Regions from separate parts of the Emergencia sp. genome, predicted to be linked through region 1. Evidence: riboswitches for the same ligand, from Rfam matches in the RefSeq annotation. Region 1 holds a riboswitch; each other region holds the start of a gene.
What was found. A riboswitch is a leader RNA that binds a small molecule or an ion and turns the genes downstream of it on or off. The one in region 1 is predicted to bind cobalamin.
Positions count from the first base shown of each region.

Region 2: it holds a riboswitch for cobalamin, as region 1 does, so the genes downstream of both, cbiD (cobalt-precorrin-5B (C(1))-methyltransferase CbiD) here and ACMQ5W_RS14155 (homing endonuclease associated repeat-containing protein) in region 1, are expected to answer to the same signal.
Region 3: it holds a riboswitch for cobalamin, as region 1 does, so the genes downstream of both, ACMQ5W_RS08380 (energy-coupling factor ABC transporter permease) here and ACMQ5W_RS14155 (homing endonuclease associated repeat-containing protein) in region 1, are expected to answer to the same signal.

Region 1 covers NZ_DBFWLQ010000021.1:589-10,318, reverse strand. The annotation lists gene ACMQ5W_RS14170 (ECF transporter S component) at 1-425, opposite strand, end outside; gene ACMQ5W_RS14165 (ABC transporter ATP-binding protein) at 404-2,059, opposite strand; gene ACMQ5W_RS14160 (energy-coupling factor transporter transmembrane component T) at 2,032-2,937, opposite strand; gene ACMQ5W_RS14155 (homing endonuclease associated repeat-containing protein) at 2,927-3,970, opposite strand; cobalamin riboswitch at 4,080-4,270, opposite strand; gene ACMQ5W_RS14150 (hypothetical protein) at 4,509-5,111, opposite strand; gene ACMQ5W_RS14145 (hypothetical protein) at 5,074-5,388, opposite strand; gene ACMQ5W_RS14140 (LysR family transcriptional regulator) at 5,505-6,386, shown strand; gene ACMQ5W_RS14135 (M20 family metallopeptidase) at 6,364-7,485, opposite strand; gene ACMQ5W_RS14130 (PadR family transcriptional regulator) at 7,509-7,982, opposite strand; gene ACMQ5W_RS14125 (DUF2812 domain-containing protein) at 8,033-8,902, opposite strand; gene ACMQ5W_RS14120 (DUF2812 domain-containing protein) at 8,907-9,730, opposite strand, start outside.
Region 2 covers NZ_DBFWLQ010000024.1:163,654-173,605, reverse strand. The annotation lists gene ACMQ5W_RS15915 (cobalt-precorrin 5A hydrolase) at 1-523, opposite strand, end outside; gene cobM (precorrin-4 C(11)-methyltransferase) at 523-1,272, opposite strand; gene cobI (precorrin-2 C(20)-methyltransferase) at 1,276-1,962, opposite strand; gene cbiD (cobalt-precorrin-5B (C(1))-methyltransferase CbiD) at 1,963-3,084, opposite strand; cobalamin riboswitch at 3,188-3,381, opposite strand; gene ACMQ5W_RS15895 (NUDIX hydrolase) at 3,549-4,103, opposite strand; gene miaB (tRNA (N6-isopentenyl adenosine(37)-C2)-methylthiotransferase MiaB) at 4,115-5,431, opposite strand; gene ACMQ5W_RS15885 (HsmA family protein) at 5,455-5,832, opposite strand; gene ACMQ5W_RS15880 (rhodanese-like domain-containing protein) at 6,242-6,553, shown strand; gene ACMQ5W_RS15875 (CoA-disulfide reductase) at 6,564-8,258, shown strand; gene ACMQ5W_RS15870 (amidohydrolase) at 8,350-9,684, opposite strand; gene ACMQ5W_RS15865 (MFS transporter) at 9,698-9,952, opposite strand, start outside.
Region 3 covers NZ_DBFWLQ010000009.1:13,185-23,136, forward strand. The annotation lists gene ACMQ5W_RS08355 (ATP-binding protein) at 1-1,589, shown strand, start outside; gene ACMQ5W_RS08360 (chemotaxis protein CheW) at 1,582-2,010, shown strand; gene ACMQ5W_RS08365 (TetR/AcrR family transcriptional regulator) at 2,154-2,771, shown strand; gene ACMQ5W_RS08370 (radical SAM protein) at 2,774-3,871, shown strand; gene ACMQ5W_RS08375 (SpoIIE family protein phosphatase) at 3,965-5,710, shown strand; cobalamin riboswitch at 5,822-6,004, shown strand; gene ACMQ5W_RS08380 (energy-coupling factor ABC transporter permease) at 6,243-6,992, shown strand; gene ACMQ5W_RS08385 (energy-coupling factor ABC transporter substrate-binding protein) at 6,995-7,342, shown strand; gene cbiQ (cobalt ECF transporter T component CbiQ) at 7,329-8,105, shown strand; gene ACMQ5W_RS08395 (energy-coupling factor ABC transporter ATP-binding protein) at 8,114-8,953, shown strand; gene ACMQ5W_RS08400 (Ig-like domain-containing protein) at 9,094-9,952, shown strand, end outside.

The DNA.
Region 1 (9,730 bases):
CAGAACATCTGCCAAGGAGTCCACGGCCCTTGCCCCATGTAAAAATTACATACAAAACGGGAAATCGCCCCTATCAAAAACCCCGCCTCTGGCCCTAAAGAGATGCCAGAAATAATAATCATGGCGGTCCCAATCTGAATAGGGAGCGTAATATGAAAGAAAATGTGCACACACACCGTAAGTGCCGACATCATGGCAATCAGTACGATTTCCCGCGCTTTCGGTTTGCGATTTTCAAAAACCATAAAGAAAGGAAGCATGGTATAGATTAAGATCAGTACACTGATTATCATATATTTATTCTGATCAAACTGAAAGCCGATAAAAATAGTAACTGGCATTGCCAAAAAAATCAGCAGCGCAGACAGCAGGGTCCTTTTGCGGCGGGCAGCTTCGTACTGGGTTAAATGATAGCTTTTAGCCATGCTGACACCTCCTCACAGGTAATAGCATCTCTTTGCCATTCTCTTACAAGTTTATTGGCAGTTGTCGTATAAAAACTGTTGCCAGAAAAAAACGCTTTTGGCCTTCCTACAGAAACAATGTCGCCGTCAAAAAACATTGCACATTGATCGGCATACTCTGCACAAAATTCGATATCGTGGGAAACCATAAAAATAGTAACGTCATTCTCCACCAACTTTTGTAAAACTCCCGCCAAAGTGCGCTTGAAAAAAGGATCTAACCCCTTGGTCGGTTCGTCCAGCAGCAAAATTTTCGGCTTCAGCAGCAAAATTTTCCCCAGTGCCAGCCGTTGTTGTTCTCCTCCGCTTAAGTCATATGGATTTGCCTTCCTTAAATGCTCAATTTCCATCAGAGCCAACATGCTTTTCACTTGATCTATCTTTGCTGAATCAGGTTCCTTTATATAATAGAGGGCTTCCAGCAGTTCCTCTTCTACTGTAATTTCCGTAAATAAAGCCTGCGGATTCTGTGGCAGCATAGAAAGTTTTGTGCGGTCCACTTTGGTCGACCCTCTTTGGGGCTTTAGAATTCCTGAAATGACTTTTAACGTGGTGCTCTTGCCGACACCGTTCCCCCCTAACAAACAGTACCACTGGTTCCGCTCCACATTTAAATTCAGCCCTCGCAGCACCTCACCACTCTCCTTGCTGTATTGAAACCATACATCCTTTAAGGCGATGACTGGGTTTTCAATTGTATCGTTATTAGGCAATTCATATACACTATCTGCTGCAGCCTGTGCTGCGGGTTTCCCTGTCAGCATCTTTTCCAACCTAAGACGGCCTTCTCTGATTGTCAAAGGGCTCTTTACAGTGGGGCAGACATCGGAGAATATACGCATCACTGACGGCAGTCCGTAAAACATCGGATGTCTGTTTTGATTTCCTGTTCCCGCAAGAAATTCGCCAATTTCAGAAGGACTTTCAAAAGCGATGACTTGACCTTGGTCCATGACCATCACCTTGTCAGCCATGGGGAATATCTCTTCTAATCGGTGTTCGGAAATGATAACTGTCGTCCCTAAATCCCTGTTAATCTTGTAGACGGTTCTCAGAAACTCAGAAGCGGCAATGGGATCCAGCTGCGAAGTCGGCTCGTCTAAAATCAGAAGCTTCGGCTGCATCGCCATAATGGATGCTAAATTTAGAAGTTGTTTCTGTCCGCCGGATAATTCGTTCACATTTTTTCGAAACCAGCCCTGAATATCAAAATAACTGGCCATTTCTGCTACTCTTCTTTTGATTGCCGCATTGGAAAGCCCCAGACTTTCTAAGCCAAAAGCCAGTTCATGCCACACTTTATCTGTCACAATTTGGTTGTCCGGATTTTGCTGTACAAAACCGATTTCACTGACACTGCGTCGATCCTCCAAATCAGCTACCGATTCGCCGCAGTACAAAACGTTCCCTTCTAATTGTCCGTAAGGAATTAAATTCTTTTTCAGCTGTTTCAGCAAAGTACTTTTTCCGCAGCCAGATTTTCCGCATAAAACAATAAATTGGCTGGAATCTATTGAAAAGCTCACATCCTTCAAGGCATTTCTGTCAGCCAATGGATAGGCGAAGGTTACATTTTCAAGTCTAATTGTCTCCATCTAATCTCTCCTGCTATATCTATTACAATTGGCGTGGCTGCAAGTACAGTGTAGCACATTAAAACCAGAGCAGTCCAAAGGTCCAATTCCGGTCTGACGATCTTTGGATAAAAATACATGTTTGTCATTCCTTTAAATGCTGCAGCCACAACAGGAAGTCCCGCCGCCAGCATCAAAACCAGAGCAGCAATGTCTCTCTTAGAAAATTTAAACAGATGAAAACTGCTCCTTCCTTTTAAGCCATACCCTCTGGCTTCCATGGAGTCAGCGCTTTCAATGGAAGCCTCCAGAGACCAGGCGATTAAAATAGAAACTTTCTTCACCAATTGTCTTGCCTTCATGATAAGGCCGCCCTTTCCGCCTCTGCCCATGCATTTCTGCCCTAAGGAAATTTCTGCAAATCTGCTCTTCAGAAGCGGAACAAACCTGAATATCATAGAAAGCGTTAAACCGAGTACTGGCGCTGCCTTGCCAAAGAGATAAATCAGTTTATCTGCAGTCATAATCACATTAAAACAGGTAAACCAGACGATAATCGAAATTAACATCACCCCGCCGGCAATGCCAAAGCAGATGGATTCAAGTGTAATTCGATTCGTATTGATGTAGAGAAGCACAGTCTCTCCGTTGTTATTAAAGAACATATTGAGAACCACCATGATAATCAACATAAAGATGCTCATGACAGCGTTGAGTTTCATTCCGCTTCTGCCTTTCAGTAAAATGGAGTAAATCCAGGAAAAGAGAAAGGCCACCGCTAAAAAATAAGGTGATATAGAATACATGGTAATCCCGATAGTCAGGGCAAAATACAGCGTATTCACCAAAGGGTGGTACGAACAGAATGTAGAGCTTTCTCCCAAACCTTTATTTTTCATTTGTCTTCCCGCCTTTGACCGTTCTATGGTATTCTTTTGGATCGATACCGATTTGATAGAGAACATTTGCCCAAGAACCGCAAGTCTCCTGCAGCCGCAGACGCAGTTCCTTTGACACGTCTTTTTTTGTCGGAATGACCCTGGTCTGCTGGTAAATGGCCCTCACTTGTTCCAGATTCCGCTTGTCCTCTTCAGAAAGGTTCAGCACTCTGTAATAGCAATTGTAGAGACTGTTGGTATGACCGTCGCGGTTATTTTCTTTTCTATAGTCGATATATATGCCATGGAAGGGTCTGATCCTGATTACCGGCTCCAACCCCACCTGATATAATGCATTTCTCCATGAGCCGCACCTTCTAATCAAAGCACGCTTTACCTCCGTGTCAATTTCTCCATGAATGGGACTGCGCCCTAACTCATATGCAAATGACTTTACATTATCAAGCATTTGCACGTATTGCGGTTCCAAACCTTCTATTTTGTAGACGACCTCTGCATTTAAGGTGTGCGGGTCTATATCCGCGGCTTCTATGACTCTTCCCCAATCGTTATAATACTTTTTAATCTCTGCACAAACGTCAGGTATATCCTTTGGATGCGGTATCTTACCCAGCTCCAAAGCCTTTTCCCTGACCTGCGCCAGTAACAATTCTAAATGTTTGTTATCCTCTTCAATCTGCTCCAGCGTTTTGCCGCCCTTTCCTGTAGATGCCGTCAGCCCAGCTGCCTTCATCGCATAAGGCCACCGCTTGAACCGCCTTTTGATATAATCCCTCATAACCCAAAATAGTTCCTTTTGGGCTGGCGCATGATTAAGCCGCTTTGTTTCAGCGCGTATGTAGTCTAACAGCTCCTCGTCAGTAAAACTCTCGTAGACGCTGTGGCCCCTCGCATTAGATGCGGCATAGTTCTTCCAGATAGTAGAGTTGTGGTTATCTTTTTGAAAGTTCTTGTCCGCATTGCTCGCCACATTATGAATCAATAATTCCTTTAACCGCTGAAGGTCTTTTTCATCTAATTTCTCGTCTTTCATTCTTTTCCTCTTTAAATTATAAATACGCCAACAAAAAAACTGTAGCACAAAAATGCTACAGTCCGTATTCCTGTAAAACTTTATTAAATCGATTCGCCGATAACCGTCGGCGGCATCAATTATTTCAAGCAGGTCTTCTGGCTTAGGCATCGTAACGTTATCTTCCTTCCCGGCATCAGCAGAATCCCAGTGGTATAATAGATAACGCTCCTCCCATACAGCGGCGGCAACCGCGCAGGACTTGCACCTGCTTCCCTCTTAGCCAATATGGAAATTGGAACATGAAATATGTTTTCTGTTGTAAATAACAAAGATATTGTACCACGACTAAATACTAAATGCAAGCCAGTTGCCGCTGCGATGTTTTGTGCTTTTCAGGACATTTTAGAAAAGTTGATCTAAATATCATAGCAAACGTGTGCATGACGAAATCATAGATTCCTATTTTCACATGTCACCCGCATGGAACGGTGCTTTGATATTTCCTATGAATTAAAAAACAGAGCATGTGTCTGCATACTCTGTCATCCATAATCTTCTATGTTATCATATTAATTGAACTTACCAACCCAATTCCATCCCCATAAGCTTCGTAGCCGCTGCGCATAGGGTAGACGATTCTGCGCCATAAAGCGATTTGTGCATCGATGGTTGCGTCGCCATCTTCGTCAAAAATCGCATTCATCAAAACGCCCTTTTGATCTACCAGTTCAAACATCACATCAATATATTCGGTGCCCGTCTTTACTGCAATCTCTTTGATTCGCTTATTGGCTTCTTTAACCTCCATCGAATCGCCTAACAGCGATAAAAGATATATTTTACATTTCGCTTGCTCTGCTTTTATCTCTTCTACCAGTGCTAAATATGCGTCGTAAAATTCATTGTTATCTTCTTCCCCTAAACTTAGGAACAGATTGCGCGGTGCAAGGTCTTTGACACAAGCACGGTAAGCCTCTAAAGCCTTCTCTACAGTCAAATGTTCAAAACTGCGGTTATAAATCTTGTAGATACAGTTAAATCTTTGCGCAAATTCGCCAAAATTCATTCCTGCAAGAAAGGTAGATCCCAGGAACACGGTCTCTCCCTTTTGAGCAATGCTGTTAAGCAGCAAGTATTTCTTTAGCTGTTTTTCCATCATTCGCAAGTTCCTCTTTTCGATCCAACTTTCTATTTCTGAAGTAAAGAACCATATCGACAGATACCATGATCAGGTTGATGACATATAATGCTAATACGTAGTTGATATTTCCTCCTGTAATCTTACTCATAATACCGCAGATATATCCGATGATAATCGCGTAAGTAAAGACCACACTTTTTCCCTTTGCAGTTCTCGCACGATAGGACTTCACGACAGAAATCGGCCAAGAACAACCAAAACAAATCAGCATTAACGTTTCAAAAATCTGTGACATTACACTTGCCTCCTGTATACTCTGTAATTAATTTTATTTTTTACTTTATAATATCATCATTTTATGCTAATGTATAATATATATATTTTATGATTTTGATAACGTAGAAATTATGAATGGGGTGTTTAGAAATGGAACTTCTGCAATTGAGATACTTTCTCGTAACTGCACAATATCAGCATATGACGAAGGCTGCTGACTTTCTTCATATCGCACAGCCTGCCTTGAGCCAGTCCATCAAAAGACTGGAGAAAGAATTAGGGGTCAGACTCTTTATCAGAGCGGGACGGAATATCAGGCTCAGTGACGAAGGAATCCTCCTGGCCGAAAAATTAGAGCCCGTAATGAAAACTCTAGATGAAATACCAGGAGAATTAACCCATGCCGCTGAGATGGCTGCAAGAACAATCAAGTTGAGCATCCTTTCAGCCTCTGAAATGATCACTGACATAGTTATATTATACAAGGAACGATGCCCCGAAGTAAACTTCCAACTTTCCCAAAAAATCGACAACAAAGACTGGGATATTCGTGTCTCCACGGTCATACCTGATCAAAATGCAAAGACAAATCACACCGTGCTCAAGGAAGAAATCTATCTGGCCGTACCGATTGATTCTCCCTTTGCAAAGAAGAATTCCATTCATCTGGAAGAGGTTCATGACGCCTCTTTCATCTGTCATGACAGAACCAAGCCATTTTCCATCTTGACTACAAGTTGGTGTATGAGCTGCGGCTTTGAGCCCAAAATCGTCTTTGAAAGCGACAGCCCTTCCACAGTAAGAGACCTGATCGGCGCCGGTATGGGCGTCGCTTTCTGGCCTGCTTATTCCTGGGGGCAGCAGCGCAGCAGCAAAGTGAAACTGCTCCACATTACGCACCCCAATTGTACGCGTCAGATTTACGTTGCTCAAAAAAAAGAAAAATCGTCCTCTCCTATAAAGAACGATTTTTATAACTATATGGCTGCATACCTCAACGATTTACAATCCCTGTAATCGTCTCCAGAATCAAGGAAAAGCGCTGCTCTATCGACGAAAGAACCATGTACTCTTCGTCACTATGGTAATTGCCGCCTACAGGACCACACCCGTCCATCACAGACACGGGCAGCCCTCCCAGGTTATTGGCATCTGAGCCTCCTCCTGTACTGACAAACTCCGGCAGATCCTGTCCAAGTTTTAAGGCAGCATCTTTCATCATCTTTATCATTTCCTCGGTACTTTCGTTTGGGGTCATCGGTGGAAATCCCTCTTTCCTCTCCCAAGAAGTCTTGACGCCTGTCACTCTCGGATACTCTACCATCTCATCAAATGCCCTTTCAATTCGCTGCAGCTCGCTCTCTTTCGTATATCTGAGGTCGATGAGCATTTCCGCATGTTCCGCCACTACGTTGGACGCACTGCCTCCCTTGACGATACCTGGATTGAGGGTAGTCCCTTGCTCTGGTGCATTGAGATTTGTCAACGCCCAGATCCATCTGGCCATCTCGATTACTGCGCTGGCTCCTTTCTCTGGCGCGACCCCTGCATGGGCGGGTATTCCCTGGAAAATGACACGATAGTCATAGACTCCTTTCCTTTCCTTGACAAAGGCCCCAGTCTCCCTTCCAGGTTCAAAGTTAAAGCAATATTTCGCTTTTCCCCCCAACTCCTTCATCCAGGCTACTGAGTCTGCAGAACCAATTTCCTCATCGCTATTAAAAGCAATGCAGAGGTTCATTGGAAGTGCACGCTTTTTAATCTCCAATGCCAGATAAAACGCCAACAGCGCACCACTCTTCATATCTGCCGCTCCCGGACCTCGTGCTTTTCCATCGTCTAAAGAAAATGGTCTCTCCCGCACAGTCCCTTTGGGGAAGACGGTATCTAAGTGCCCCATAAACAAAACATCTATCGTCTCGCTTTTTCTGATAAAATTCCTAGCCTCCACATGTGGATGCTTTCCCTGCTCTCTACTAATTCTTACAGCAAAGCCGGCGCTCTCAAATTTGCCAGCAAAATATTCTGCCATTTTCCGGCATCCTTCTAAGTCCTCGCTGCCGCTGTCGATGTTCACAATCTCTTCTAAGTCTTTTAAATACTGTTCCAAATCCATTGGTTCCTCCTCCGATCATCTCCCTATACTGGCAGCATGCCTTTTTTCCCTAAACTGCCAAAACTTCGTTTCGGCTTTGGATCTTCCTGCATCACCTGAGTTTTGACTTTCTCCTTAGCCACAGCCTCAGGAATGGTCTCTTCTTTCTTACCGCCACTATCATCAGGCGGATCCTTTCGTTCCCCATCAAATTCAAAGAATTTTTTTCCGTCCTCTACCAAATGATTGAGTCTGGTATATTCTTCTTGCAGAATCCCGCCGCCTTTCTCCGTTATCTTATAAATCTTTCGTCGATTTTCCTCAGCAACCTGGGTAATGATATCCTCTCTTTCAAAGCGGCCAAGCAGGGAATAGAGCGTGCCTGCTCCGATGGCGACCCTGCCGTCAGTCAGCTCATCTACCATTTGCATGATTCCGTAACCGTGATTTTCATTGAGCAATGAAAGTAATATATAATACATCGGTTCTGTCAGTGATTTTAATTGTTCACGTGCCATAATCTTACCTCCTTTTCAAATTAATTTATGGTACTATTTATTTATCTTCGTCAAACTAGTCCTAGCTGAACTTCCGCATAGGCCAACCCCAGCAGCCCTCCAAAATAAGCGATTGAATACATGAAGATCCCACCAATTTGTATGACTCTTTTCTCTGCTATTACCTCCAAGTATGTGCCCAAAATAAACAATGCAGGTGCTAGAAGTGAAGAAATCATGGAAAATTGACTCAAAATCTCTTCCTCTAAATTGTTTAAAAACTTTCCGCTGTATATTAAGTAGATATTCAGCGGGATTTCCAAAAAGATGAGCAAGGCAAAAATTCCGTTCCATACAATATTCCACCAAGCGTCTATCTTTGTCAAAAGGTTTTCACGTCCCAGCTTTTTATAAGAAAATGCAGAGATGGCGGGTACGATGTACAAGCCAGCAAAAAGTCCTACTACCAAAATAAATGCAATATCGCCGCCCCACCCGAGGCGATCTAGTTTCACATCGTGGAACAACAAAAAATACATGATGATAAACCCTATCATGCCGCCGATAATAAAACTCCATTTAATTCTATTTTTCTGTAGTGATTCTCTCTCCTCTTTGCTGTAATAGGCATGAGGAATAGAACTCCCGCTTTCATTGACAAAAAGATACATTCCGTCTTCACTGATGCGTTTCAAAAATTTCCAGCCAATCTGCTCATAGAATTCTTTCATCGGCTTGACCTCTAAATCATCCGCCCCACTAAAACCTGGCGGCAGAACTTCAATAGTATACTGTGGACGAATACCTGTGCATGGTACAAAACTGACGATGCTGCTTATATTTCTCACTTTCCAGCCAGCCTCCGCCATCCGGTTCAGCATGACCTCTGCTTCATCAGCACTATAGCTGTTGTACTTCCAAAGCTTAAATCTGTATTTCATTTCACTATATCCCTTCTACCAAAAGCAAAACAAATCCTGGCGAGATAATGCTGATATACATTAGCAAAATCCCTGTTACATCAAAATGTTTCGCAGCTCGTATAAAACCGCCAAGGAGGAATATAAATGGTGTTGCGGCTGTAAGTATGATTCCCAGAACACTAGGATAGATGTTTATGTAACAATACAGCAAGTAGACGATCAAGCCGACTCCAATGATAACCGCGCCTCCGCAAGAAACAAGTCCAAAGTATTTATAGAGGGGTGATTTCTGCAGAATAATCCCTTCTTCTGCATATTCTGCGGCCTTTTTATGAAAGCGATATTCTTTAAACGCCAGAACAATGCTCAGCATAGCCATCATACAAATTCCCGCTAAAACATAGTATTCAGTGCTCCCCCATCCACTCTTAAAATCCTGAAAAAAATTTATGAGCAAGACAATCGCTAATATGGCTAAGCCACTGAGCGGATTTGTCGATTCTGCAACTTCTAAAACATTCTGATATTTGGTCATCTCATCTGTAAAAGGCTGCTTCGCATTCTTATCTTTAGCCTCAAAGATACACAAGCCGCTTCTGATTGCTCTCACCTTGCGCCAGCCAGCATCTTCACAGATGCGAACAAAATCGGTATCATTTTCTTTTATGGGAACAATCGAATAGCATTTTTTTCTACCTCCCAGTCTTTTTTGGTAGACAGCAAGAGGAAACCACTCTGTCGCCACGCCTTCTATATCCCAACCTTCTTCGCTCATACGGTTGAGGTGCTTTTCAGCTTCTTCATAATCAAATAAGCCGTATCTCCAGAACTCCAGTTTGTACTTCA
Region 2 (9,952 bases), on a different contig from region 1:
GTTCTTCAGGAACCTTTCCTTCAAAGGGAAAACCGCTTTCAAAGCCAACTTTCTCTCCGCGAAGAATCGCGGCAGAAACAGTTTTGATGCAGCTGACATCGATGATTTTACAGCCCGCATATTTGCTCCACACGTCTACAGCGAATTTCTCATTGATATCTGTAGCCGTTGTCAAAACCAGTGTCGCACCGATGACAGAGGCGATTCGCTCTCCCGCCTCGTTAGCGCCTCCCAAATGTCCCGACAGAATGGGAATCACGTATTGCCCAAATTCATCCATGACAATCACTGCCGGGTCCACATCTTTCGATTTAATCAGCGGTGCAATCATCCTGACAGCAATCCCTGCTGCACAGATGAATATAAAGGTATCTTTCTGATTAAAGTTTTCTTTTAAATAATCTTTCGCTTTGCCTTTATGATCGAAAATCTCAAGTTCACAGTCTGCTGAAAGCCTGCCTGCCACCTTTGATGCCATGAGCTTTCCCCGGTCTGTAAAAGCTAAAATTCCTACTTTCTCCATTATTTACTAGCCTCTCTGAATAAATGGGTAAAGGATGGGTCATACAGCTTGGATCTCTCATATTCACTGCCCAGGAATCCTCCGACCAAAATCAACGCCATTTTGTTGATGCCATTCTCTTCTGCGGCTTTTGCGATGTTTTCAACCGTCGTTCTCACGACCTTTTCGTCCGGCCAAGTCGCCTTGTACACAATCGCTGCCGGAGAATCCGGCGCATAACCGCCTTCGATCAATCGCGCAGACAACTCTGCCAGCATGGTGGATGTAAGAAATACAACCATCGTAGCGCCGTGAGAAGCCAATTTTGAAATTTCCTCTTTTTCGGGAACCGGTGTTCTTCCTGCCATTCTGGTCAAAATCACTGTCTGGCTTACGTTTGGCAGTGTATATTCTGCGTTCAGGGCGGCCGCTGCACCTATAAAGGAACTGACCCCCGGCACGGATACGTACTCCAGAGATTCTCTGTCCAAAATATCCATCTGTTCTCTGATAGCTCCGTAAATACAAGGGTCGCCTGTGTGAAGTCTGACAACATCTTTTTCTTTATTTTTCTTCATCACTTCGATGACCTCTTCTAATGTCATCTTTGCACTATTGAAAATCTGACAGCCTTCTTTGGCATAATCCAGCAGTGCCGGATTCACCAGTGAGCCCGCGTAGATGATAACGTCAGCTTTTTTAAGTAGTTCTGCTCCCCTCACAGTAATTAAATCTGCTGCACCAGGACCTGCTCCGATAAAATATATCATTGTTTATTTCTCCTTCTGTCTATCTTCTGAGGGAATAACGATTAAAGAAAAATAGCTGGACTGTTCTTTCAGCTCGCTCAAATCTTTGTAAACTCTTTCATTTTCCATGGTGGCGCATTCCACCATCATGGCGTTCTGCCTGATCAGGTCATCTCTCAGTGCCATGATTTTCTTACCAGATTTCATCAAAACTCTAGTTCCTTCAAGTTCTTCCGCCTGATGGCCTTTATAAGTCGCAGGCACGATATGCAGCATTTCATCTCTTTCACAGAGAGAAGTATTCAAGCTGGCTGCCGCACCGCAAAAGGAGGGAATGCCTGGAATGATGGCTGTATCAAATCCCTGATTTGTCAGTCTTCTGTGTACGTACATCACGGTACTGTAAATGGCAGGATCGCCCAATGTCAGGAAGGAAACGGTCTTGCCTTCTAACAGCAAGGCTCCGATTTCTTCTGCCGATTGGTCGTGGTATTGATCCAGCCGTTCCTTGTCCTTGATCATAGGCATATCACACTCTAAAAGGGTTTTGCCTTCTATATATGCCCCTGCAATTTTCAGAGCGATATTCTCTGAAGCGCCGCTTTTCGGCACTGCGATGACGTCGCTGTTCTTCATCGTGTTGATTGCCTTCAAGGTAATCAATTCCGGGTCTCCCGGTCCTACACCTACTGCAAAAAATTTACCTTTCATTTATATGTACCTTTCCGTCATCATATCAGCCCCAGGGCTTTTGATGATATGACTTCTATCTGTTGTAAACATGATTGTCTCAATCTCTGCCTGTCCTTTGAGCCGGAAGCGCAGATGGTAGAGCACCTTCTCTAAAATTCTATTCTTCACTTCCGCATAATAGGACTTGTCTTTGATCAAATCGAAGGCTTCGTCTGTGGTGACGCACTTCATAATCTGTTCTACGGTCTTCGCATCAGCACCGCAGATAGCGCTGTGAACGCCGATCACCTCCATTCTGCAGTCAGCATAAGCGGAATGGGTATTCATGACGCCCGCGGCAATTTTGATCAGTTTTCCGGTGTGCCCAACAAAGAGTATTTTCTTGAAACCCTTGTATTTGATGTAATCCAAAGCTTCACCAATGTAATTAGACACAGGCACCGCCCTTTCGATGTCCAGACCCAGATAATCCCGGCAAAAGTCCCTGCCGTAATTGCCAGGGGAGATGAGAATGTTTTCGGGGTCCTCCTCATATTGTTTGTCAATAACTGCTTTGATGGTGTCCACGAGCGCTTTCTCACTCATAGGGTCTACGATTCCAGTCGTCCCGAGAATGGAAATTCCCCCTACGATTCCCAGGCGGGGATTATAAGTTTTCTCCGCGATATCCTTTCCTTCCGGCACAGAAATGGTAATCTCTGCGCCGCAGTCTGTGCCGTAACGCTGCAAAATGCGCCGGGCATTTTCGATCATCATCCTTCTTGGCACCGGATTGATAGCTGGCTCTCCGACTGCACATTGCAGCCCCTTAGCCGTAACCAGACCCACGCCTTCGCCGCCTTTGACACAGATATCCCCCTCTGTGAGACGAACCTTGGCAAAGATCTTAGCCCCATGGGTCGCATCAGGATCGTCGCCGCCGTCTTTGGTGACCGAACAGCTGACCTGGTCAGGTTCGGCAGCTATATCTCCAATCTCAAAGGATGCTTTTTCTCCCGAAGGCAACGTAATGTCTGCTCGTGCCACTTTGCTGCCAAATAGCAGCATTTCCAGCGCCGCCGCTGAAGCGGCCGTCGCACAGCTTCCCGTGGTATATCCAAATCTCAGTCTTTTTCCATTCTTAACCGTAAATTTTTCCATATACTTCCTTACCAAAAACAAGAACCCGAATCTCCAGGACTCGGGTTCTTAATATCTTCTAAAATAAATTCTCCAATATTAACCTAAAACTCATATCCTGTGACTTTTATGGCCAAATATTGGGATGTCTTCCGACTTTGATCTCAGGCGTCTCACATGCACCTTCCCAAGGGGACCCCTCAGTGGCTGGCTTTCGCCTCGCATGAAACTCAATCATTACGGCAGCAGGACTGTTCAGGTTTTTCACCTGATTCCATATTACGACTTGTTCTGTCAACCAATATTTCTATTCAATTTCACTTCAACAGATAAAATTATATTATATTAAATTGACCGTGTCAACAGATTGGGGAGAAACTTTCATCGGCTTCTTGAGGATTTTCATTGTTTTTGTTAATTCAAAATCAATCTCGTCTCCTGATAGACTATCAATTGATAGTATTCAAGGAAAAAAACTGCTTTTTTCAAAGCAGTTTCAGCAGTTTCTCGTACACCCACGTCATCATCCACGGCTCACTGACGAATTTGTCGAGTTCATCACAAGGTATCCATCTGACACCGCTGTTTTCATCGGCTTTCACAAAGAGGTCTTGGCCCTCGTCCGCTTCCAAAAGATAGGTCAAGTTCATGTGCAGGTGCGAAGCAACGTAACTTCCTCGTTTGATATGCCCGTCCACGGTAATGATTTCTAAAGAACATGGTCTTTCTTTGACTGGCCGTACTGATGTGATGCCCGTCTCCTCGCAAGCCTCTCTGATAGCCACCTGCAGCAGATCCGCTTCTCCGTCAGCATGGCCTCCAGTCCAGGCCCAACTGTCGTAAATATTGTGGTATGCCATCAAAACTTTATCTCTCCTCCTATTGACAATCCACGATGATGCAGTAAAATGGGCGATCTGGTTGTCGCGAGTCAGACAATCCGCATTTGCAGTTAAGAATTGCAACATGATTTTCCGATCGCATGTTTCCTGTTCGCAGGTCGGTCTATAGTTTTCTACAATATGTTTCAGATTTTTCATATCCGCTGCCATCACTTTCTAAGTCTGCCTTCCAGGCTGAAGGTCTTCCCTTCCGTAATTTCTACGTCGATCAAATTACCGATCATGTCCTTTGTCCCTTCAAAATTGACTAATTTGAATCCGTCGGTCCTGCCCGAGAGGGTCTTGCTGTTGGTTTTGCTCGCTCCCTCCACGAGGACTCTTTCAATCCTTCCAGTATACTGGGCATTTTTCTCTGCGCTGATGGAATTGATCAGGTCTACCAGCCGATTAAACCGCTCATGCTTTACGTCTTCTGCCACCTGCTCCTCATATTTTTCTGCTGGAGTTCCCTTTCTAATGGAGTACAGGAAGGTAAAAGCAGAATCGTATCTCACCTTTCGAACCAAATCCAGGGTCTCCTCAAAATCCTCCTCAGTCTCGCCCGGAAACCCCACGATGATATCTGTAGACATGGTAATACCAGGCACAGCTGCTTTCAGCTTTGCCACCAGTTCCAGATACGCGTCTTTTGTATATTTCCTGTTCATTCTCTTTAGAATACGACTGCTGCCAGACTGTACCGGCAGGTGAATATTCTTACAGAGTTTATCGCAGTCCACAAAAGCTTGAATCAGCTTGTCCGATAAATCCTTAGGATGAGAAGTCATAAAGCGGATGCGCTCAAGCCCGTCTATCTCATTGAGGCGATAGAGCAAATCCGCAAAATCAGTTTTTTCATCGCCACGGTAAGAATTGACATTCTGTCCCAGCAGCATGATTTCTTTCACTCCATCAGATACCAGGCTTCTGACCTCTTTGATAATTTCTTCTGGACGTCTGCTTCGTTCCCGCCCTCTGGTATAAGGCACGATGCAATAAGTACAGAAATTATTGCAGCCGAACATGATATTGACAAGCGCTTTACAGTCAAAAAGACGCTTAGCGGGCAGGCCTTCTACGATTTCACCGCCGTCAGTCCAAATCTCAACCTGCTTTTTTTTCTCGTTCAAAGCGTTATCGACCAGTTCTGGAAACTGGTGAATATTGTGGGTACCGAATATGATATCCACCCAAGGATATTTTGCTTTGATGGTGTCGATAACGTGCTGCTGCTGCATCATACACCCGCAGACGCAGACGATAAAATCTGGATTCTCCTTTTTCCTGCGCTTCAGCTGTCCCAAGGTTCCAAAGAAACGCTTATCCGCATTTTCTCTCACACTACAGGTATTGATAATAGCAACATCCGCATCTCGCCGCTCCTTTACAGGCTCAAACCCTTTCTCCAGCAGCATGCCCGCCATAACCTCTGAATCGTGCTCGTTCATCTGGCAGCCAAAAGTTGTTATATGAAATGTTTTGCTCATTGAATCTTCTCCTTGCTTATTCATTATCCTCTCATTCCGATAAACATGCCCAGAATGTACGGTACCAGCCAGATCAGCCATACTACGATGCTGAACTTGTGGAAACTGCGCAGTTTTTGTTCATTCTGTTTGCGGTATACCACTGTCGCCCACAGTGCGTGGAACAGCATCAAGACGATGGCCAGTGCACCGGTAAGTCCATGGGCGCTGAGCAGGCCGGTTCCCTTCGCCATGCTGGACATGATCGATGTCCCCGTCGTATCAAAGATCAGACCACACCAAAACAAAACCACATGTTTCTTCTGAAGGGTACCGCTGCGTCTCTCGGAAAAAACACCGATGGTATAAAATATGAGAGCTGCCGTAATAGTGATGATGGCTAAGATTAGTTTTATTGACATATGTAAATCTCCTCTATTTTCTCAACTAAAAATGTAGTATATCATAAAATGACGGTAAGTTACAGGGGTAAACAAAAATTTCGAGGCGGTATTATGGCACTGCGCCGATGCGCCCTGGCAATCGCAGTCATTTTACCCGTCAATTACTCTTTTTTTCTCAATAACCCCTAACAAATACGTCCACAATGAGTCTGTGTGAAAAAATCGTGACGAAGTTTCAACGGTTACAGCCTTTGGTGCAGTGCCCACTCCCTTTGCAGACCTTTGATTGTTAGGTGCTTTTCGGCTTTTTGGAGCAAATAGAGGGTAACTTTTTTCCGTGAATTCCGATTTTGTAACCAAGTCACTGTAAAAAACAAATTTTCAGGGTATGATAATATTATCAAATCGAACAAAGGAGATTGAAATCATGTCTATTTTTAACATTTTTAATAGAGGAAACAAGTTCAACGAAGGTGTACAGCAAGCCAAAGAAACAACAGGAGCCATCCTGCTGGACGTAAGGACAAAGGAAGAATACAAAGCCGGTCATGTGCCGGGCGCTGTCAATATCCCTCTCGACAGCCTGCAAAGCGCCAAACTGGATAAGGGCAAGCCTCTGTTCGTCTACTGCCTCAGCGGAGCCAGAAGTGGCAGGGCCTGTTCTTATCTCAAGCAACAGGGTTTTGAGGCTGCAAACATCGGTGGTATTTCAAATTACAGTGGAGAATTAGAAAGGTAAAGGTAACAGAATGAAAGTTTTAATCATCGGCGGCGTGGCAGGCGGTGCAACTGCAGCAGCCAGACTGCGCAGACTCAATGAAGAAGCGGAGATCATCATCTTCGAAAAAACAGGCTATGTGTCCTATGCCAACTGCGGCCTGCCCTACTATATCGGAGGCGTTATCAAGAACAAGAAAAAACTGACCCTGAAAACGCCCGAGGATTTTAAAGACAGATTTAACATCGATGTCAGAGTAAACAGTGAGGTTTTGTCCATCGATTCAAAGAAAAAAACGCTGTCTGTAAAAGATCTGCAGTCGGGAAAGACATATATAGAAAGCTACGACAAATTGATTCTTTCACCAGGCGCGAAGGCCATCAAGCCCGCCCTTCCGGGCATCGATTCAGACAGAATTTTCACCCTGCGCACTGTGGAAGACACCTTCCGCATCCGCCAGTACATAGAGCAGCAAAAGCCTGCATCTGCTGTCGTTGTAGGCGGCGGCTTTATCGGTCTGGAAATGGCGGAAAATCTGCTTCATGAAAATATACAGACCACACTGCTGCAGAGAAGCGGTCAGGTCATGCCGCCGCTGGACTACGATATGGCCTGCCAGCTGCATGCCTATCTGCGCAGCAAAGGTTTGGATCTGCGCCTGAACAGTCCAATTGCTGGATACGAAGAAACGGAAAATGGTATTAAAATACTTCTCAAAGACGGCTCAAGTTTGATAACGGATATGGTCCTTCTGGCCATCGGCGTAACCCCAGATAACCATCTCGCCAAGGATGCAGGTCTTACTTTGGGTGCAAAAGACGCAATTGCAGTCAACGAACATCTGCAGACCTCAGATCAGGATATCTACGCTGTCGGTGATGCAATAGAAGTGACCCATTTCGTCAGCGGTGTGAAAACCGTTATTCCCCTCGCAGGTCCTGCCAATAAACAGGGGCGCATTGCTGCAGACAATATCTGTGGCCGCCAGAGCACATACAAAGGAAGCCAGGGTTCTTCCATTATCAAACTCTTTGATATGACCTGTGCATCGACGGGCCTCAATGAGAAGACCGCTAAGGCCGCTGGAATCAAGTACGATAAAGTCATCAACTTTTCACCATCTCACGCCACCTACTATCCTGGCGCTGGGGATATGACTATCAAAACGCTCTATGATCCTGAAAATGGTAGAATATTAGGTGCACAGATTGTCGGCTTTGATGGTGTAGACAAGAGAATTGACGTACTGGCAACAGCTATTCGCGGCAAGATGACTGGCTACGATCTGGCTGAATTGGAACTGGCCTATGCCCCTCCATTTTCCTCAGCCAAAGACCCTGTGAATATGGTAGGATTCGTCATCGAAAACATCTTGGAGGGCAGAGTCAGTCAATACCATTGGCAGGATATTCCTGACCTCACCAAGGACGAAACAGTTACCTGTCTCGATGTGAGAACAACGGAAGAGTTTGAGGAGAGTCCCCTTGAAAATGCGTTGAACATTCCGCTGGATTCTCTGAGAGAGAATCTCCATCTGCTTGAAAAAGAAAAGCCAGTTTACGTCAACTGCTACAGCGGTCTGCGCAGCTACGTCGCCTGCAGGATTTTATCAGAGCTGGGATACCGTTGCTACAACCTGTCTGGCGGTTACGGATTCTACGAATACATCCTCTACGACAAGTCTTTTGACGAGACGGCCAGACACGGCTGTGGAGTAAAAATATGATTCTAATCAAATAATAGTCAACAATGGATAAGACTGATATATCAAGGATTAACGAATCCTCTGATATTCAGTCTTATTCAATGTGTTTAATTTATATATTGAATTCTTCCACAGCTTCCTGAACTAGTTTTTCATCTGTCAGGAAATCATACACCACGCCAGCCATGACTTTCGCTGCACGCATCATACACTTGGTACCAATACTGCTGCCAGCGAGAGCCGTCATCTGCCAGCAGTGCATTGGCATGCCCACAGGCGGAAGAGAAATCAAAAAGGTTCCAAAAGGCACCTGTTGACTCACATTGCCTGCATCGTCTGCTGGAAGATAGATCAAATCATCCTTCTCCACCACGCCCATATGCAGATGATTTTCTATCTGCTCCTTATCGATATTGTAGAAGGAGGCTACTTTTTTCTCTGCTCCTTCTGGCAGAGTCTCTGCCAGCTTTGCTGCAAACTCCTTTTCGCCGTCTGTATATTCGGGCCGCGGCAGAAGCTGTAAGTTATGTTTTAAAACCTCGACGATAACCGAATTTTCTTTGTCACTGTATAGCTCATCTTCCATCTCTATGGTAAAATCCGTGCCCGCGATTTTGGCACAGCCCTCGGCAATTTCCGTCAGTCGTTCTTTGATCTTGAGCAGAACATCTACGTCAGTAGCTCTGGTCTCACAGTAAACGGAGGTGCTTTTCGACAGAAGGTTGGCTGTCTGTCCCGTGTCGCTCATGTAATAGTGAAGCCGGTGGTAATCCCAGATGTACTCTCTCATGGCATTGATGCCGCCAACCATCAGATTTGCTGCCTGGAGCGCACTTCCTCCATAGTTCTTCGCAGCAACAGAGTGACCCGTCTCCCCTGAGAACTCCACCTTCATCATGGTCAGACCGCTGTAATACTGCTTTCTTGAAATCCCCGTAATATCCTGGGGATGCCAGATGATTGCAATATCAAGGTCATCGAAGACCTTCTCTTTCTGCATAAGTATTTTGCCGCTGTACCGCTCCTCAGCAGGGCACCCGTAATAGCGTATCGTTCCCTTGAAACCCTCTTTATCATATAATTCCTTGACAGCATCTACCGCTGCTACACCTGCGGTCCCTATAAGATTATGTCCGCAAGCATGACCTGGTCCGCCAGCTTCTATAGGCGTTCTCTCTGTACAAACTTTTTGGCTCATATCAGGCAAGGCATCGTATTCGCCCAGAATACCGATGACTGGATCTCCACTGCCATACTCCGCAACGAAGGCCGTAGGTACATCTTTGACTGCGTTGATCCGAAAGCCTCTGCTTTCCAGAAATTCACTCTGTCGCTTTGCCGCATATTCCTCGTTAAGTGCAGTCTGCGGCCGCTCCCAGATATCCTTTGCAATATCCGCATAGCTCTGGGTATGTTCATCTAAAAACGTCGTTAAATTCTCTTTCATTGTCCTTTACCCCTTACATTTGCGTTTTGTTATTTCTAAAGAAGATGAATGCCAATACCAAAGTGACTGCGGAGAGGATTGCAGCACCGTAGAATACACCCGTTAAATTCCACTGTACAAAGATCCATCCGAAGATGATTGGGCCCACGGCCTGCCCTGCTCTTTTGATCAGGTTGGTCACGGAGATAAAGGCGCCTCTCACTTCCGTATCTGCAAGAGGCAGAATCATAGCCATGATCGCCGGCATATTGAGTCCGATGCCCATACC
Region 3 (9,952 bases), on a different contig from region 1:
ATGAAAAAGAAGAACTGCCAGAGGAACAAGCACCGGAACCGCAGAGCTGCAGTTATTTTGGCGATAAATCAGGAACTGTGGTCAACGTGATCTTTGAGCAGGGCTGTCGGCTGGAAAATGTCAGAGCCTTTATGTTGGTTAGACAAATCAGCGGATTGTGCTCTGAGTTGGAGACCTACCCTCCTGATTTGGAGCAGGCTGGCGTAAGCAGTGAAATCATTGGAAAACAAGGACTCTTTGTTCGTTTTATCAGTGAGCAGAGAGAAGAAGTCCTGGAGGTGATGGAAAAAGGTCTCTTTGTCAATCGCGTCATATTGATAGCGGACCAGGAAGAGGCGGAGGCTTCTGCGGAGGAGTCTGAGCCGCTAGAGGCACAGCCTAAAAAATTGCAAGAAGTGAAAGAGACAGAGTTCCTGGATGTAAAAGCGGAGAAGCTGGACAAAATGCAGAACCTTTCCTGTGAGATGGTCATTCAAATGTTGGTCTTAGATGAAGCGCTTAGAAAAAATGGACTGGAGGATCTCAGAGAGGGAACTGCCCGCCAGATCAGTCAGCTGATCAGCGAAATGGAGCGAACCACCATGGAAATGCGCATGCGGCCGATCAATCGAATCGTACCGAAGCTGCGCAGGATTCTCAGAGATATCTGCCGAGACGAGGGCAAAGAGGCGGAACTTATCGTAAACTGCGGCGATATAGAAGCGGATAAAAGTGTTGTAGAATCCTGCTCAGAGGCGTTGATGCATCTGATTCGCAATGCGGTAGATCATGGAATCGAGACTGCAGAGGTACGCCAGGCCTTAGGCAAGGAAAAGAAAGGCAGGATTGTATTTCAAGTGGAGAGTACTGTGGGGGAACTGGTGCTGACGCTCAGTGACGACGGCTGCGGGCTGGATGATGAGAAGATTCTCAATAAGGCTAAAGAGAGAGGCATGTTAGTAAAGCCGGAAGCGGAATACAGCAGTGAGGAAATCCACGAACTGATTCTGAAGCCTGGATTCACCACCAATGAAACGGTCAACGAGTATTCTGGCAGAGGGGTGGGTCTCGACGTGGTAAAGAACATCATGGAAGAAATTGGTGGACACCTGCATATTGAAAGTCAGCCAGGCGTTGGCAGCAAATTTACCCTGATAGCGCCGCTGACGTTATCCACTGTAGAGAGCGCCTGTTTTCAAATAGGAGACTACCATTTTTCGATGCCTGCCCGGTATGTATTCAATTTTATGGAATACAGAGAAAAGAAGCGGCAAATTCGTCAGATTGACGGGCGCTCCTATATTCTTTATGACGGCAGAATGGTCCCTCTGATCAATTTGCGCAAGGTCTGCGGAATAAAAGAAGAAATTCCTGATGATTCTATCGTAATCTATGTCAAGGACAACAGATTAGAGGGATGTCTGTTAGCCGACGTAATGCATGAACAAAAGCGAATCGTAGTCAAATCTCTGCCGAACCTTCTTGGGCGCGATTTTCGAAAAAACACCGGAATCGGCGGCTGCAGCATAATGGGCGACGGCGATATCTGCGCGGCCTTAGACCTGGAGAACCTCATTGTAAACTTTGAAAAGGAGGGGGCATATGAATAGCGAAAACAACAGAGAACTACTATGCATCGCTGGCCAGGAGAAGAACTATGCCCTGGAATTAAAATGGATTGCGGAAATCTATGCGGACGTGCATATTTCTTCGTTCCCATGCCTTCCTCCTCATTATCTAGGAATGTATAATTATAAAGGGCGCATTATTCCTGTCATCAGACTGGAGGAGGGCGAATGGAGAGTGCTCGTGATCGTCCGATGCGAAGAGAGCCTCTTTGCCATGGCGGCAGCGAGAGAACCGTTTATCATCAGTGGAGATGCATTAGAGGAAATCGAGTCTCTGCATCCGGAGTCATTGGCAGGTCTTTGGCTTGAAAAGACATTGTATCAGATGGAGGGCGCGTTAGTTTCGCTGCTGGATATCCCCGGTACGGTGGAGAAAATTTTGTCAGAAAATGAAAATGTATAGGATGAAGCTGTTATGACTAGAAGATCTGGTCATAGCAGTTTTTTTATTGTAAAGACAAAGAAAAAACTTGACAAGAGAACGATTGTTAGCTAAAATGTAAAAAAGAGAACAAATGTTAGCTAAACGGAGAGGGGGCTTAGAATTTGAAGCGAAACACAAAAGAAGCTATTTTACTTGCGGCACTGCACCTTTTTGCGGACAAAGGCTATGACGGCGTCAGTGTGCGCGATATTGCAGAAGCAGTCGGCATCAGACAGAGCTCACTGTATAAACACTATGAGAGCAAACAGGATATCTTTGACCATATCTTGATTCAGATGGAAGTGCAGTATCAGCAGATGACACAGGAAGTGCGCGCACCACAGGGTGACATGGCGGCTGTAGCATCGGCATACGAGAGGATTACGACAGAAGAATTGAAAGCAATTGCCAGAGGCATGTTCTTTTACTGGACCGAAAGCGACTACGCCTCCCAGTTTCGTAAGATGCTCATGATTGAACAGTATAAGAGTGAAGCGAAGAGCCGCCTCTATCACGAATACCTGACAGAAGGCCCTTTGAAATACATGACGGAGTTATTCCGTTTGCTGATTGAAAGAGAATGTTTCATACAGGAAGACGAAGCGTTTCTGGCTTTAGAGTTTTATTCGCCCATCTTCTTTCTGATGAACAAGTATGACAGTGGGGCGAAAAGAGATGTGCTGATTACACAGTTGGACCAACATATTGAACACTTTGCGGACCATTATAGAAAGGATTAGCGATGACAGTACAAAAACCATTTCACTTAGAAGAATATTTGACAGCGGGGGTTGAGAACATCGTAAAGGGTGCAATCAAAGCTACACTGCGGGATCCTCAGGAGAGTGCCTTTATGGTCTCCTTTGCTGCGGCAAGCAAGAAGGCGGCCGGTCGGCGCGGGCAGTGGGCAGAGAAGGGCGAACATATTCCTCCCTTTCTCATCGCCAGCATCACCAGTGCCTGTAATTTGCACTGCAGCGGATGCTACGCCAGAAGCAATGAAAGCTGTATAGATGAACTGCCGAGCTGTCAGCTCACAGCGGAAGAATGGCTGAATATTTTCCAGGAAGCAAAAGAGCTGGGGATCAACTTCATCCTTTTAGCCGGCGGAGAACCTTTTTTACGGAGAGATATCATTGAAGCAGCGGCAAAAGTACCGGAAGTCCTTTTCCCGATTTTTACCAACGGTACGCTGCTGGATGAAATCTATCTGCAGCTTTTCCAGCAGCACAGAAACCTCATCCCCATTTTCAGTATCGAAGGAGACCAGAATATAACAGATCAGAGAAGAGGGAAGGGTACCTACGATAGGCTGCTTGCAGCCATGGAGCAGATGAAACGACGCCATCTGCTCTTCGGCACTTCTGTTACGGTGACCACCGCAAATAAAGAAACTGTGACCTCACCTGCTTTTCTGAGCAGATTAACGGGACTTGGCTGTAAGACGGTCATTTATGTGGAATATGTGCCAGTGACAGAAGAGAGCAGGAATCTGGCTTTTGGAGATGATGAACGGAACTGGTTTGAAGAGCAGCTGGCAGATGTGAGAGGGCGGCATCCAGAGATGGTGTTTATCTCCTTCCCCGGAGATGAGAAAAGTTCCGGCGGCTGTCTGGCAGCGGGCAGGGGATTCTTCCACATCAATTCCCACGGCGGTGCGGAGCCCTGTCCTTTTTCACCGTACTCTGACATCAATGTCAAAGATACTTCTTTGAAAGAGGCTCTCCATTCCAGATTGTTCACCGTTCTTCACCAGCAGGACTTATTGACAGCAGATCATCAGGGCGGATGCGTCTTGTTTGAGAAGAGGGAAGAAGTGGAACGACTCCTGGCCCAGTAAGTTTCTCCTCTTTCGACACCTGCCTTCGACAGCAACCCCCATGTTGCCTATGATAGAATATGTGAAAATCAAAGGGAACAAAGGGGAAGAAATATGGAATTTGTAGGGAATCAGATTAATTTCAAAACCGTGTTAGCCACTTTGACAGTGGCTTTCTTTATTGGTCGGATCAATCTGTTCGAAGGAACCTTTCCGCAGGCGGTGGCGCTGATTACCGTCATGGTGGCGGTATCAACTGTATACATATATTTAGTGCCGGTCATTGCCATCGCGATGCTGACTTATGGGGGAGTCATCTTAAATCTCTATGGCGATATGATGGCTATGATTTTTTGCGGGATATTTTTCCTGTTTTTTCATAATCATAGATTTACAATAAATCAGAGGACATCAGTAGCAGTGGCGGCAATCATCGTGTGCAATTGTGCTTATTACGCCTATGGACATTTGATCTATCTCTTGAGCATTGAAACGATGATCAAAGAGGCGATAGCCGTCATCGTCTATATCCGTGTGTTCAACACCATCGCGAGGATTCTCTTTGTGGGTAAGAATCCGATGCAGATTGCAGAAGAAAAAGTTGGACTAGCCTACGAGATTTTTGCGATATCGCTGATAGGGGCCATCGGTGCACAACAGGTGGTCTTTCCCCTGTGGTTACTGGTTATCGTGGTGATTCAGTATTGCAAGGGAATTCAGCCAGCCATGGCCGCAGCCGGCATTGCGGCTGTTTTCTGGCAGTGCCAGCACGTGGATCATGGAGAACTCTTCATCGCCCTCTTTGCGGGGATGCTCACCGGCTGGTTTTTGGCCTCACTGATTGACGGAAAATACCGAAAAACGATGTTAGCGCTGACGATTTTTGCCACCATTGCCGTATCAGCCAGCGATCAAATTTATGGGGCCGCGGCTGTGATGGCTTTATTTATCGCTGTACCCAGCAGCATCATCACCAGGTTGTGGTGCATCGGTGAAGAACGGTTTTGCCAGCAGTCGGCTACGGGGGCAGACCTGAAACTAGAAGCCATTAAGCGGGATTTGATGAAAAAGCGGGAGGTCTTTCTCAGTCTGAGCAAGCTGTACAGTGCGGGGATGGATAATAAGCAGATTGTCTCTTACCAATTTGACGGCATGGCCAGGACGGTCAGCGAGCTGATGACGGATTTAGACGGTCGAGGAGCATCATCAGCTGAAAAAAACGCGCCTCAGATTTTGGTGGGCAGTGCATCTTATGCTTTCGAGGCGGTGTCAGGGGACAGTTGTCTTTCTTTCTCCTTCGGTAAAAATAAACAGGCTCTGATTATCAGTGATGGTATGGGGAAGGGCAGTCGGGCGGCCACAGAAAGCAAGCTGGTGGTTACGACGCTTTCCAAGCTGCTGGCGGCAGGCTTTGATGTGGACATCGCCATGAAAACAGTCAATGCGATTCTGATGACGGGAAACAGCGCGGAGATGTTCGCTACAGTGGATTTAGCCATTATAGATAAGGTGACCGGCAGAGCGCAGATTTTTAAGATGGGCGCTGCATCCACCTTTGTAAAACATAATGGCAGTGTATCTATGTTGAAACGGCCTGCGCCGCCGGTGGGGATTGTCGACGGACTGAAGCTGGAATACATCGACGTGAGACTGAAGCGGGGTGACCTGCTGATTATGGTCTCGGATGGTGTTACTGACTGCGACCGCCGCGACCCGGACGGCCTCTGGCTGAGAGAACGTCTGACAGAACTTGGCAGCCGCGACCCGGATACGGTGGCGGAATTAATCGTCAACAAAGCGGCGGAAAAATATGGAATTAGGGAACGGGACGATCTGACCGTCATGGTGGCAGCTATTTAAGCTGCCGCTTTTTTCTTGTCCAATGTTGCTGAGTTTGGTAAAGGACAGTTTACCGTGGTCTTTCTTCTTGTTTACCTTGACAAGAACGTAAATGTCGTAGTAGAATAAAATTACAATTGAATGTAGGAAGGTCCCCGAACAGGGGTTAAAAGAGAAGCAAGTGAGAGACTTGCACGGTCACGCCGCTGTGAAGACGTAGCCACATCTCAACAATGTCACTGGGAAACTGGGAAGGCGCAGATGTGAGTGTTTGATGTCTAAGTCAGAAGAACTACCTGAATACAGCCAATTTGCACAAGGTTACGAACGATGGCCGGGTGTGAACACGCATGGAAACCCAGAAGCAGTGTCATTGCTGATGGATTCCAGCGAGACGCCTGTCTGTTTCGGACAAGCGTTTTTTTAATGGTCCTGCCCCAATTTTCACAGAAAATTGAAGGGAAGTCCTTATTCTTTAACGCGCCAGCCTGTGGCTGGCTAAGCGTTAGTCGTAAAATGCGTGAATTTTTGTTTATTCATGAAAGGAGAAAAAATGACAAAAAGGCAAAAACTGACTTTATCAATTGTTTCAGCGCTCTCTGTTGCATTCGGACTCGTGCCGACGGCAAGTGCGATGCACATTATGGAGGGTTATTTACCAGCGACGCACTCTCTGGTATGGGGGATTATCTGTGTTCCCTTTGTGGTATGGGGGTTTATTTCCATCAAGAAAACCCTCAGTGAAAATAGAAAAGCAATTACTGTTCTGGCCATGGCTGGAGCATTCATATTCGTTATATCGTCACTGAAGATTCCCTCTGTTACAGGAAGCTGTTCTCACATGACGGGAACGGGTCTCGGCGCGATTTTGTTCGGACCTGCTTCTGTCAGCATCCTGGGAATTATCGTATTGTTATTCCAGGCGATTCTGCTCGCCCACGGTGGTTTGACTACATTGGGAGCAAATACTTTTTCCATGGCCATTGCAGGACCATTCGTTTCCTTTGGCGTGTATAAGCTCTGTGAGAAGTTAAAGGTCAACAAGATGGTTTCTGTATTTTTAGCGGCAATGATCGGTGACATCTTTACATATTGTGTAACAAGCATTCAGCTTGCTGTCGCTTATCCGTCCGAAGTAGGTGGTGTCATGGCTTCTGCCGTGAAGTTCCTGGGCGTGTTTGCCCCGACACAGCTGCCACTGGCAATCGTTGAAGGAATTTTGACCGTGGTCATCGTCATCGGCTTGGAATCTTTTGCAAAACCTGAGCTGAGATCCATCGGATTCATAAAGGAGGGCAGATAATCATGGAGAAGAAGACTAAGAGCAGAAAAGGACTGGTCATCGTCCTGCTGGTTATCGCCATACTCATCGCTGTCATCCCTTTTTTTGCACTGAAGGGCGCGGAATTCGGCGGTTCTGACGATGCAGGAAGCCAGATGGTGGCGGAAATTCAGGGCAGTGAATATACGCCTTGGTTCGAACCGATTTTGGAACAGTATCTAGGGGGAGAAATTCCCGGTGAAATTGAAAGTCTGATATTCTGTCTGCAGACAGGTATCGGCGTGGGGATTGTGGCCTTTATCATGGGCCGTTTCTACGAGAGACATAAATGGAAAAAGGATGAAGAGGTAGAAAACAGTGATAGTCATTGATAAGCTCTGCTACTTATCAAAAATCAGATATGTTAACCCAGCTGAAAAGTTTGCCTTCGCGGTGCTGACTCTCATATTCTGTATTGTCAGTCGTTCCATCGTGATGGGACTTTTCATCATGGTTCTTAACAGCTTTCTGACCATAAAAATCGGCGGAATCTCAGCCAGGAGGTACGGCAATCTCATGCTGGTACCTCTGGCTTTTCTGCTTCTCAGTACGGCCGCCATTATCGTCAACGTATCAAAGCATCCTCTGGACGCCTTTGCCCTGCAGATTGGCAGTTGGTTCCTGACCGGCAGCTGGGATTCTGTCTTACACGGTCTTCAGCTGATTGTGACAGCCTTAGCGGCAGTTTCCTGCCTCTATTTCCTGTCGCTGAATACGACCATGACGGACATTCTGTCTGTCTTGCGAAAGATGCACTGCCCGGCTCTGCTTTTGGAACTGATGCTCTTGATTTACCGATACATCTTTGTCCTGCTGGATGTAGCTTACTACATTTCCACATCCCAGAATGCCAGGTTGGGACACAAGGATCTTCGTACATCGATCAAATCTTTCGGCGGCATGGTGCAGGCTCTTTTCATCCGAGCCATGAAACGCTCAAGAAACCTCTACGATGCTATGGAGGCAAGGTGCTACAGTGGAGAAATCAAAGTGCTGGAGGAAAATCACGACGTCAGCAAGAGAAACATCATAATGATTGCAGTATTTGAACTCGTTCTTTTAGGGTTCACCGTATTTATAAAATTGCAAGGATAGGAGTTCTGATGAAAGATATCATCATCAAAGCAGAGGAGTTATACTTTTCCTACGACGACGAAAAGAGCTATTCTCTCAACGGTATGAGTTTGGAAATTGAGAGAGGGAAAAAGGTAGCCTTTATGGGGGCTAACGGAGCAGGGAAATCCACTTTTTTTCTATGTCTCAACGGCATTCACAGGCCTGCCGGCGGAACCCTGTATATTGATGGAGAAGCTGTTGATTACAGTAAGAAGGGCCTTTTGAACCTGAGGAGCAAAGTAGGCATCGTCTTTCAGGACCCGGACAATCAGCTCTTTTCTGCATCAGTATTTCAGGAAATCTCTTTTGGTGCTTTGAACGTCGGCATGAGTGAAATGGACGCCAAGGAGGCGGTGGAACAGGTGATTGAGACCCTGGAAATTACGCCTTTTATGGAGAAACCGACCCATTCTCTCTCCGGCGGTCAGAAAAAGCAAGTGTCCATTGCAGACGTCCTGGTCATGAATCCAGAAGTGATCATTCTGGACGAACCGGCTTCCTCTTTGGATCCAAAGCATACGGTCATTGTCAACAAAATAGTAGACATGTTGGTTGACCAGGGTATTACCGTGCTGATGTCCACCCACAATGTAGACTATGCTTTAGAGTGGGCAGAAGAAATCGTTCTGATTCACGATGGAAAGACACTGATGCAGGGAGCGCCTGTAGATGTGTTCTCAAATAGTGAGGTCTTGGAAAAGACCAATCTGAAGAAACCGGCAGCCATCGAACTCTTTGAAAGTCTGACGGCAAAAGGGGTTCTGCCGGCTGATCTGCCAGTTCCCAGAAGCCTCTCGGAACTGGAATCCTATATCGCAAGCCTTTAACCAATGTTATAAACTAAGACACTAAGAGACCGCGCTGGAGACAGTGCGGTTTTGCTTTAGGGCGAGTTGACCTATTGTGTTGAAAAATACATAAGTTCAGCGTATAATCGAAAGTAATATTAATTGAGAAGGTGAAAACAATGAAACGAATAGTTGCGGTATTATTATCTTTGGCCATGGTTCTCTGTTATCTGCCAACATCGGTTTTTGCGGCAGATGGCGAAACAGATGGCGGCGGACAGACTGAGGTGGAAAAAACTGATATTTCAACATTAACTTTAGGTTACTATCCGAAGTCCATCACCTATGATGGAACAGCCCATAACCTCAGTACGCTTTATCTTGAAGAATCAAACCCTCATAAGTCTTTGACAAAGGACAGAGACTTTACCGTAGAAGTGAGGGACAACATAAACGTCGGAGATATGGTGGTGATTTTAAGGGGGATTGGAGCGTATTGCGGAGAAGTTCAGTTGATTATCCCTATTTTGCCTAAGGACATAAAAGGCTGCTTTTATGATGTAGATAAGTATACAGAGGAAGGGCATAAGCCTAATATCAGGCTTTCCTTTGGCAGTACATCATTAGTAGAAAACGTAGATTACCAAGTGACAGACTATACGGAGAAAGAGGACAAAGGCGTTGTAAACGTGAAAGGGATCGGAAACTATACAGGCACTACAAGTATCAATTATACCGTAGGCAGAGATATAGGCCGAGCTGACGTCACACTGTATCAAGAAGATGAGTTTATCTACACCGGTCGTTACCAATTTCCGTCTGTAAAAGTGACCTACAATGGAGAACGGCTGAGAGAGAGTTACGACTACAGGACTACATACAAAAACCATAAGGAAGTGGGAACTGCTACGATTACAATTACTGGTATCGGTAAGTTTCATGGAGAGAAAGATATTCACTTTACCATCAAGGGGAAAGAGCAGAAAGTCACCCCCGCCCAGGCAACTTATGACGCGTATATCAGAAGTCAGCCGTTCA